2 regions of the Streptomyces sp. 3-6 genome follow, and region 1 is predicted to be linked to the other one. Evidence: riboswitches for the same ligand, from Rfam matches in the RefSeq annotation. Region 1 holds a riboswitch; the other holds the start of a gene.
The links. Region 1 has a riboswitch for cobalamin ahead of AC02VZ_RS11935 (ribonucleoside-diphosphate reductase subunit alpha). Riboswitches for the same ligand answer to the same signal wherever they lie in the genome.
Positions count from the first base shown of each region.

Region 2: it holds a riboswitch for cobalamin, as region 1 does, so the genes downstream of both, AC02VZ_RS04565 (energy-coupling factor ABC transporter permease) here and AC02VZ_RS11935 (ribonucleoside-diphosphate reductase subunit alpha) in region 1, are expected to answer to the same signal.

Region 1 is NZ_JBWHZP010000007.1:76,204-81,325, reverse strand. It holds gene AC02VZ_RS11940 (ribonucleotide-diphosphate reductase subunit beta) at 1-521, opposite strand, end outside; gene AC02VZ_RS11935 (ribonucleoside-diphosphate reductase subunit alpha) at 521-2,896, opposite strand; cobalamin riboswitch at 3,022-3,162, opposite strand; gene AC02VZ_RS11930 (GNAT family N-acetyltransferase) at 3,230-3,751, opposite strand; gene mctP (monocarboxylate uptake permease MctP) at 3,829-5,122, opposite strand, start outside.
Region 2 is NZ_JBWHZP010000002.1:69,367-74,488, forward strand. It holds partial or broken gene AC02VZ_RS04550 (energy-coupling factor ABC transporter ATP-binding protein) at 51-875, opposite strand; gene cbiQ (cobalt ECF transporter T component CbiQ) at 872-1,621, opposite strand; gene AC02VZ_RS04560 (energy-coupling factor ABC transporter substrate-binding protein) at 1,628-2,053, opposite strand; gene AC02VZ_RS04565 (energy-coupling factor ABC transporter permease) at 2,050-2,832, opposite strand; cobalamin riboswitch at 2,863-3,044, opposite strand; gene AC02VZ_RS04570 (ABC transporter substrate-binding protein) at 3,229-4,818, shown strand; gene AC02VZ_RS04575 (ABC transporter permease) at 4,839-5,122, shown strand, end outside.

The DNA.
Region 1 (5,122 bases):
ATCAGGTTCAGCAGGAACCGCCGGCGGTCCGCCCGGGTCTCCAGCCGCTCCAGCTTCTCCACCGAGTCCATCCACGTGAAGCAGAACTCGGCCTTCTCCCGGATGGACGGGATGTTCTCCACCGCGGCGAAGGCCGCCGCCCGGTCGTCCGGGTCGGGCAGGTAGGTGTCCAGCAGGGTCAGGTAGAACTGGACGTGCACCGCCTCCTCGAACAGCTGCCGGGACAGGTACAGCCGGGCCTCGGGGGAGTTGATGTGCTTGTACAGCGTCAGCACCAGGTTGTTCGCGACGATCGAGTCACCGGTGGCGAAGAAGGCCACCAGCCGCCCGATGAGGTGCTGCTCGGACGGGCTGAGCTTCGCCAGGTCGGCCACGTCGGAGTGCAGGTCGACCTCCTCCACATGCCAGGTGTTCTTGATGGCGTCCCGGTAGCGCTCGTAGAAGTCGGGGTAGCGCATGGGACGCAGCGTCAGTTCGAAGCCCGGGTCGAGCAGGTTCTGGGTACGGGTGGTGCTGGACATCACTGGCAGGCCTCGCAGGACTCGGGGTTTTCCAGGGAGCAGGCGACGGCGTCGTCGGGGGCCGCCTGCGGGACGGGCACGGCCGCCGGGGTCTGGGCCCGGGCGGCGCGGGCGATGCGGGTCGCCGGACGCGACCGCAGGTAGTACGTGGTCTTCAACCCCTGCTTCCAGGCGTACGCGTACATCGAGGACAGCTTCCCGATGGTCGGCGTCTCCAGGAACAGGTTCAGCGACTGTGCCTGGTCCAGGAACGGGGTGCGGGCGGCGGCCATGTCGATCAGCGCGCGCTGCGGGATCTCCCACGCCGTGCGGTAGAGCCGGCGCACCTCCTCCGGGATCCAGGCGAAGCCCTGCACCGACCCGCCCGCCTCGCGCAGCGCCTCACGCGTGCGCGCGTCCCACACGCCGAGCCGCTTGAGGTCGTCCACCAGGTAGGAGTTGACCTGGAGGAACTCGCCCGACAGCGTCTCGCGCTTGAACAGGTTGGACACCTGCGGCTCGATGCACTCGTAGACGCCCGCGATCGAGGCGATGGTGGCGGTGGGCGCGATGGCCAGCAGCAGCGCGTTGCGCATGCCGGTCCGCGCGATCCGCTGGCGCAGCGCCGCCCACCGCTCGGGCCAGGCCAGGTCGGTCGCGTAGTGGTCGGGGTGCAGCACGCCCCGGGCGGTCCGGGTGTGCTCCCAGGCCGGCAGCGGGCTGTTGCGCTCCGCGAGGTCCGCGGAGGTCTCGTAGGCGGCCAGCATGATCCGCTCGGCGATCCGGGTGGACAGCGCCCGCGCCTCGGGGGAGTCGAAGGGCAGCCGGAGCCGGAAGAACACGTCCTGCAGGCCCATGGCCCCCAGCCCCACCGGGCGCCAGCGGGCGTTGGAGCGCTCCGCCTGCTCGGTCGGGTAGAAGTTGATGTCCACCACCCGGTCCAGGAAGGTGACGGCCGTGCGCACGGTCGCGTCCAGCCGCTCCCAGTCGAGGTCACCGGCCTCCGGGTCGACGAACGCGCCCAGGTTGACCGACCCCAGGTTGCAGACCGCCGTCTCCCCGTCGTCGGTGACCTCCAGGATCTCCGTGCACAGGTTGGAGGAGTGGATGACGTGCCCGGGCGTGGCCGTCTGGTTGGCGGTGCGGTTGGCGGCGTCCTTGAAGGTCATCCAGCCGTTGCCGGTCTGCGCCAGGGTGCGCATCATCCGGCCGTACAGCTCCCGGGCGGGCAGGGTCCGGCGGGCCAGTCCCTTTGCCTCGGCGGCGCGGTAGGCGGCGTCGAACTCCTCGCCCCACAGGTCCACCAGCTCCGGCACGTCCACCGGGGAGAACAGCGACCACGGGGCGTCGGCGTCCACCCGGCGCATGAACTCGTCCGGCACCCAGTGCGCCAGGTTCAGGTTGTGCGTCCGGCGGGCGTCCTCCCCGGTGTTGTCGCGCAGCTCCAGGAACTCCTCGATGTCGGCGTGCCAGGTCTCCAGGTAGACCGCCGCCGCGCCCTTGCGCCGCCCGCCCTGGTTCACCGCGGCGACCGAGGCGTCCAGCGTCTTCAGGAACGGCACGATGCCGTTGGAGTGCCCGTTGGTGCCGCGGATCAGCGAACCCCGGGCGCGGATGCGGGAGTAGGCCAGGCCGATCCCGCCCGCATGCTTGGACAGGCGGGCCACCTGGTGGTAGCGGTCGTAGATCGAGTCCAGCTCGTCCCGGGGGGAGTCCAGCAGGTAGCAGGACGACATCTGCGGGTGCCGCGTACCGGAGTTGAACAGGGTGGGGGAGGAGGGCAGGTAGTCCAGGCGGCTCATCAGCCCGTACAGCGCGGCCACCTCGTCCACCGAGCGGTCGCCGTCGTCCTCGGCCAGTCCGGAGGCGACGCGCAGCAGGAAGTGCTGCGGGGTCTCCACGACCCGGCGGGTGATCGGGTGCCGGAGCAGGTAGCGGCTGTGCAGGGTGCGCAGCCCGAAGTAGCCGAAGCGGTCGTCCGCGCCGGTGTCGATCAGCGCGTCCAGCCGCTCCGCGTGCCGCCGGACGAAGTCGGCCGTCCGGTCGGCGACGAGCCCCTCGCGGTGCCCGGTCGCCACGGAGGAGGAGAACGAGGTGACGCCCTGCGAGGCGGCCTCCTCGCGGATGGCGAGCGTCAGCAGCCGGGCGGCGAGGCGGGAGTAGGCCGGATCCTCGGAGATGAGCCCGGCGGCGGCCTCGGTGGCCAGCTCCCGCAGCTCCGCCTCGTCCGCCCGGGCGGACCGGCCGCGCAGGGCGGCGGCGGCCACCCGGCCGGGGTCGGCGTCGGGGAGGTCGGCGGTCAGACCGGTCAGGGTGCGCAGCAGCGCGGCACCCGGGCCGTCGCCCTCCGGGGGTACGTCGCTGGCTGAGACCGGATCCGCTGGCGCGATGGTCACGTGGGGGCTCTCCCTCGCTCGGCACGGGGCCTCGTCGAGGGCAGGGGGCAGCACGGGACGCGCACGGCGTCGTGCGTCCACCGGCCCATTCCGCGAGGCCCGGACGTCGGAGCACCCGGGCCGGACGGCCGGGCGCACTGTCGGCAGGTCCTCGGACTGAAGCCCGTGCGGGGACGCGTGGGGACGCGAACACGCACAAGTACACCGTTGCGGGACAGTTCCGGATTCGCACCGGATTCCCCTGCGGCGACAGCGAGCACGAGCATACATCTTGTGCCGGGCGTTGCCGACAGCCCCATATCTTGTGGCGCGCCCGGCGTCAGCGCGTCCGTGTCACAGCGTCAGCTCGTAGGACAGCAGCTGGATGTCGTCCACGTGCGGGAGCGGGTTCCAGTCCCGGTGCGGGGCGCGGACGAAGCCCAGTCGCTCGTAGATCCGGTGCGCCGCGTGCATACTGCGCTGGGTCGACAGCACGACCCGCACGCAGCCCTCCAGGGCCCGCGCCCGGTCCACGCACGCCCGCACCAGGGCCTCGCCGGTGCCCCGCCCCCGGGCGGTCCGGTCGACCGCCAGCATCCTGATCTCCGCCTCGCCGGACCCGGCCAGGTCCGCCATCGGCCCGCCGCGCGGCACGAACGTCACCCCGCCCAGCACCCGCCCGCCGGGCGGTGGGCCGCCCTCCACGGCGACCAGCACCTCGGCGGCGGCGGCCCGCTTCGCGACATTGCTCAGCTCGCCCAGATACGCGTCGCTCTCCCCGAAGTCGAGGAGCCCGTCGTCGAGATAGGCGCGGGCGGTGATCGCGCCGAGCGTCGGGTACTCGGCGGGCAGGGCGTGACGGATGGTGATGTCCATGGGTCGAGTCTGCCCCGGCAGGGGACGGCGGGCCGCAGGTTCTCCACCGTCGGCCCGCCGTCCCGTCCCCGGGGGCGTCAGTGCGCGCTGCCCGCCGTCGCCGGCGGGAGCTCCACGGCGACGCCCGGGTCGCCCGCGTCCGCCGTGTAGTCCTGCGGCCGCGTCTCGTCGATGCCCTCGGGCGCCTTGAGGGCCCGCAGCACGAACGTCAGCACCACGGTCACCACCACGTTGATCACGAACGCGGTGAGGCCGATGTAGCCGATCTCGCCGATGCCCGGGATCTCCTTCGCCGAACCCCCGAAGTGCTTCTGCGTCGGCGACGCCACCCCGTACGCGGCGACCGTGCCGTAGACCATGCCGACCGCCCAGCCGCCGAGCAGCGCCCAGCGGTGGAACCACCGGGTGAACAGACCGCCCACCAGTGCCGGGAAGGTCTGCAGGATCCAGATTCCGCCGAGCAGCTGGAAGTTGATCGCCACCGTCTTGTCCATGGTCAGCACGAAGGCCAGCGCGCCCACCTTCACCAGCAGCGACACGATCTTGGAGACCTTGGTCTCCTGGGCGGGGGTCGCGTCCGGCCGGATGAAGTCCTTGTAGATGTTGCGGGTGAACAGGTTCGCCGCCGCGATCGACATGATCGCCGCCGGCACCAGCGCCCCGATGCCGATCGCCGCGAAGGCCACCCCCGCGAACCAGTCAGGGAACATGTCCTCGAACAGCTGCGGGATCGCCAGCTGGCCGTTCTGCACCGAGACCCCGGCCGCGATCGCCATGAAGCCCAGCAGCGCGAGCAGGCCCAGCATGAGCGAGTACAGCGGCAGGATCGTGGTGTTGCGGCGGATCACCTCCCGGCTGCGCGAGGACAGCGTCGCGGTGATCGAGTGCGGGTACATGAACAGCGCGAGCGCCGACCCCAGCGCCAGCGTCGCGTACGTCCACTGACCCGCGTCCCCGGGCACCAGCGCCCCGCGCGGGGCCCCCGTCGCGGGGTTGGTCTCGTCGAAGGCCGCGCCCGCCTCGGCGAAGATCTCGTCGAAGCCGCCCAGCTTGATCGGGATGTAGATGATCGCCACCGCGATGACGAGGTAGATCAGCGTGTCCTTCACGAACGCGATCAGCGCCGGCGCCCGCAGGCCCGACGAGTAGGTGTAGGCCGCCAGGACGCCGAACGCGATCAGCAGCGGCAGGTCCTTGACGAACCAGTTGGTGTGCTCGCCGCCGCCGATGCCCATCACGTCCAGCACGGCCTGGATGCCGACCAGCTGGAGCGCGATGTACGGCATGGTCGCCAGGATGCCGGTCAGGGCGACCGCCAGCGACAGCCCCTTGGAGCCGAACCGGCCGCGCACGAAGTCCGAGGTCGTCACG
Region 2 (5,122 bases), on a different contig from region 1:
GCCCCGCGCACCCCACGGATCGCCTCCTCGGCCGCCACGCCCCCGTCGGCGGCGAGGGCGAGCAGTTCCTCCGGGGTCCGCGGGCCCGCGGAGGCGTCGGCCGACAGGCCGTGCGACCGCAGGACGTGGCCGGCCGCCACGCCCCAGGGCAGCCGCAGACCGGCCGCGGCGAGGAGGTCCGTGCGGGCCAGCAGGCGGGCGACCGGGCCGGTGCGCACGCCGGAGGGGGTGAGCAGGGCCGCGTCGTCGGCCCAGCGCAGCGCCAGGTCCACGTCGTGGGTGGCCATCACCACCGTGGTGCCGCCCGCGCGCAGCCCGTCGAGCGTGGTGAGCAGGCGTTCCTGCCCGTCGGGGTCCAGGCCGGCCGTCGGCTCGTCCAGGATCAGCACCCGGGGCCGCATCGCCACCGCCCCCGCGATCGCCGCCCGTTTGCGCTGCCCGTAGGAGAGCAGGTGGGTCGGCCGGTCGGCCAGGGCGGTGATGTCCAGCGCGGCCAGCGCCTCGGCGACCCGGTGCCGCACCTCCGCGTCGGGCAGCCCGAGGTTCAGCGGCCCGAACGACACGTCCTGCCCGACGGACGCGGCGAACAGCTGGTCGTCCGGGTCCTGCACCACCAGCTGCACCGCCGTCCGCAGCCGCGTCAGCCCGGGCCGGTCGTACCGCACCGGCCGGCCCTGGACCGTCAACTCCCCGGTGTGCGGGCGCAGTCCGCCGCTGAGCAGGCGCATCAGGGTGGTCTTGCCGCTGCCGTTGCGTCCCAGCAGGGCCAGCGCACGCCCCGCGCGGACGGCGAAGTCCAGGCCGCTGAGCACGGCCGGACCGTCCTCGTAGGCGAAGGACGCGCCCCGCAGGGCCACCAGTTCGCGCGCGCTCACGACAGCGGTCCTTCCAGGACGAGGGCCAGGACCGCGAGGGCCCCCAGCAGGGCCAGGCTAGCGGCCGTGAAGGGCACCGAGACGCGCACCTCGGGCACCAGCACGCGCAGGGTGCCGTCGTAGCCGCGCCCGGCCAGCCCGGCCTGGAGCCGCGCCGCCCGGTCGAAGGAACGCACGAAGGCGGTGGCGCCGAGCCCGCCCAGCGAGCGCCAGGTCGCGGCCCGGGTGGTGTGCCCGAGCCGGGCGGCCTGCGCCTCACGGACCCGGCGGACGGCGTCGAGCAGCAGGAAGCTCATGCGGTACGTCACCAGCGCCACGTCGACGAGCGGCGCCGGCACCCCGGCCCGGACCAGGCGGGGCAGCAGGTCGGACATCGGGGTGGTGAAGGCGAACAGCAGCACGCCGAGGGAGGCGGCCGAGGTCCGCAGCAGCACCTCCGCGGCCCGCTGCGGACCGTGGGCCGCGGGCGAGAGGAACCCTGCGGAGCCGCCCACCTGCACCAGCAGCGGGAGCGCCCCGGTGACGCAGAACGCCAGCGGCACCCGGTAGGCGCGCCACAGCCGGCGGCCGGGCACGCGGGCCGGGCCCAGCAGCAGGGCGACGGCGGTCACCAGCACCAGGGCCGCGCCCGGCCAGGGCGGCAGCGAGATCGCGAGCACGGTGAGTCCGAGGCCCAGTACCGCTTTGTCCAGGGGGTGGCGGCGGCGCCAGTGACTGCTGTGCGCCGCCGCGTCGATCGGGAGCACCCGGGATCAGACCCGCCGCTCGCCGGCGTCGTCCCCGGGGCCGGGGACCGGCTCCGCCCGCGCGCCCGGGCCGGCTGCCGTGGTCCCGGCCGCCGCCTCCGTCGCCGTGGGGGCCGAGCCGGGGTCCGACGCCCGCTCCTCGCCCTGCCGGCGGCCCCGCCGCAGTCCGAAGTAGTACGCGAGGACGCCCGCGCCGATCGCCGCCTGGAGGGCGAACAGGGCCGACTCGACCTCGCCGGACGGGGGTTCGTACAGCGGGGAGAACCACGGTTCGTAGTCCGGGTCGATCTCCGTGATCGCCGTCTCCGCCTCGGCGTCCGCACCGGCGAAGGGCTCCTCCTTGTGGTCGCCGAGTCCGAACACCAGCGGGATCACCGCGAGCACGACGACGGCGAGCAGCAGCAGCGTGTTGATCCTGGCGTTCCGGCTCATCGGGTCACCGCCCCGGAGGCCGTGCCGGAGGCACCGGGAGCGCCGGAGGCGTCGGACGGGCCGGACGCGTGGGACGCGCGGGACGGGTCCGCGGAGTCCGCCGTCGCGCGTCCGGCCCGCGTCACCAGCACGCCGAGCCGGGTCAGCTCGCCCCGGCTGGAGCGCACCAGCAGGCGCATCACCAGCACGGTGAGCAGTCCCTCGCTGACCGCCAGCGGGATCTGGGTGACGGCGAAGACGGTGCCGAACGTGCCGAGCGCGCCGGCGAAGCCGCCGGCCGGGTCGGGGAAGGCGAGCGCCAGCTGCACGCTGGTCACGCAGTACGTCGACAGGTCGGCGACGAACGCGGCGGCGAACACCGCGCCCATCAGCGGCACGTCCGCGCGGCGCAGCAGCCGGTAGACGCCGTACCCGGCCCACGGTCCGACGACCGCCATCGAGAAGACGTTGGCGCCGAGCGTGGTCAGCCCGCCGTGGGCGAGCAGCAGCGCCTGGAACAGCAGGGTGATGGTGCCCAGGACCGCCATGACCGGCGGCCGGAACAGGATGGCGCCGAGTCCCGTCCCCGTGGGGTGGGAGCAACTGCCGGTCACCGACGGCAGTTTCAACGCGGACAGAACGAACGTGAACGCTCCGGAGGCGCCCAGGAGCAGGGTGCTCTCGGGATGGTTCCTGACCTCACGGACGAGCGACCGGGCTCCGTGGACGACGAACGGCGCCGACACGGCACCCCAGGCGACCGCGTGCGCCGGTGGCAGAAAACCCTCGGCTATGTGCATGGCTCAGCAGACCCTCTCCAGCACCTCGTGGATGGTTGACGCGCCTTGGCCGGTCTCCTGGCTGACGGGTACCACCGCCCGTGCTCCGCCTTCCCGGGTCCGAGGACCCAGTGGCCGCCCGTGAGGGCCGGAGCAGGACTTCCCGATCACAGTGGCGAGGGCCGCACCGGTGTCGCACCGGATTTCCCGTCACCAAGGCGTGGCGACAGTAGTGCCCTTTCCCGTCCGGTGACAAGCGGTCACCGGGAGCGCACGCACGGCGCCCCCACTCCCCGGCCGCTTCGCGCGCCCCGGAGTGAGGGGGCGTGCGGGGACTGGGGGGAGCCGGTACCGGGTAGCCCCTTGCTGCAACTAATATGCAACAACGATTATCGGTCAACTGGAGTGTGAGGTTCGATGACGACCCGACGCGTACGGAGCGCCGCCGTCGCCGCGGTGATGGCGGGCACGGTCGCCGCCTGCTCGGCACCGGGCAACGGCGGTGCGGACGGCGGCGGAGCCGCCGACGCCGTGGTGATCGGGGTCCCCTCCGAGCCGGACACCCTGAACCCGCTCCTCGGCTACGGCAAGGACGGCAACTCCAAGATCTTCGACGGGCTGCTGGCCCGCGACGCGGAGATGAACCTCCAGCCCGCCCTCGCCAAGGACCTCCCCGAGGTCGCCGACGACGGCCGCACCTACACCTTCACCCTCCGCGACGACGTGAAGTTCAGTGACGGCGAGCCGCTGACCAGCGAGGACGTCGTCTACACCTACCGCACGGTGCTCGACGACAAGACCAACAACACCGCCAAGAGCGAACTGGACGCCATCAAGGAGGTCCGGGCCGACGGCGACCACAAGGTCGTCTTCACCCTCGACTACCCCTACGCGGCCTTCGCCTCCCGCACCGTGCTGCCCATCGTCCCCGAGCACGTGGCCGGGAAGCAGGACCCCAACACCGGCTCCTTCAACACCCGGCCGATCGGCACCGGACCGTACGTCCTCACCGACTGGCGCAAGGGCGAGAAGCTCACCTTCAAGGCCAACCCGGACTACTGGGGCGGCGCCCCCGAGGTGACAAAGCTCACCATGGCGATCATCGCCGACGACGACGTCCGCGCCACCCGGCTGCGCTCCGGCGACCTCGACGGCGCGACCCTGCCGCCCAACCTCGCCGCCACCTTCGAGAAGGACGACGACCGCAGGACGTACCGGGCCACCTCCTACGACTTCCGCGCGGTCACCCTCCCCACCGAGCACCCCGTCACCCGCGACACCGCCATCCGCCGGGCCCTGGACCTGTCCGTGGACCGCAAGGCCATGGTCGACAAGATCCTCGACGGCGCCGGCCGGCCCGCCTACGGCCCCCTGCCCGTCGACGACTCCTGGTTCGCCGAGGACGTCGAGCGCCCGCGCGACCTCGCCCGCGCCAAGAAGATCCTCGACGACGCCGGCTGGAAGCCCGGCAAGGACGGCATCCGCGCCAAGGACGGCCGCCGCGCCGCGTTCACCCTCTACTACCCCTCCGGCGACAAGGTCCGCCAGGACCACGCCCTCGCCTACGCCTCCGACGCCAAGCAGGCCGGCATCGACGTCACGGTCGAGAGCGGGACCTGGGAGGTCATCGAGCCCCGCATGAAGCGGGACGCCGTCCTCGCCGGCTTCGGCAGCGTCGGCGACCCCGACTTCGGCCTGTACACCCTGCTGCACTCCTCCCTGGCCGGTGACGGCTTCAACAACATGGCCCGCTACGACGACCCGGCCGTGGACAAGGCGCTCGACGCCGGCCGCCGCACCCGCGTCCGGGCCGAGCGCGAGGCCGCCTACGACGACCTCCAGCGCGCCCTGGTGAAGAACCCCGGCTACACCTTCCTCACCCACATCGACCACCTCTACGTCCTCGACGACGACTGGGACGGCCTGACCACCCAGACCGAACCGCACGAGCACGGCTTCGCCAGCGGCCCCTGGTGGAACGTCGAGGACTGGACGCCCAAGAAGTGAGCACCCTGCCCTGGGCGGCGATGGGACGGCTCGCGGCACGGCGGGCCCTGTTCGCCGTGCCCGTGCTCCTCGTCGTCACCTTCGGCGCGTTCGCCCTCGCCGCCGCCTCCCCCTTCGACCCGGTGAAGGCGTACGCCGGCACCGCCGCCCTCGGCGCCGACCAGGAGACCCTGGACCGGCTGCGCGAGAACCTGGGCGTCGACCGCCCCCTCACCGCCCGCTGGTGGGACTGGCTGACCTCCGCCGTCACCGGAGACCTCGGCCAGTCCACCGTGATGCGCCAGCCGGTCGCCGAGGTCATCGG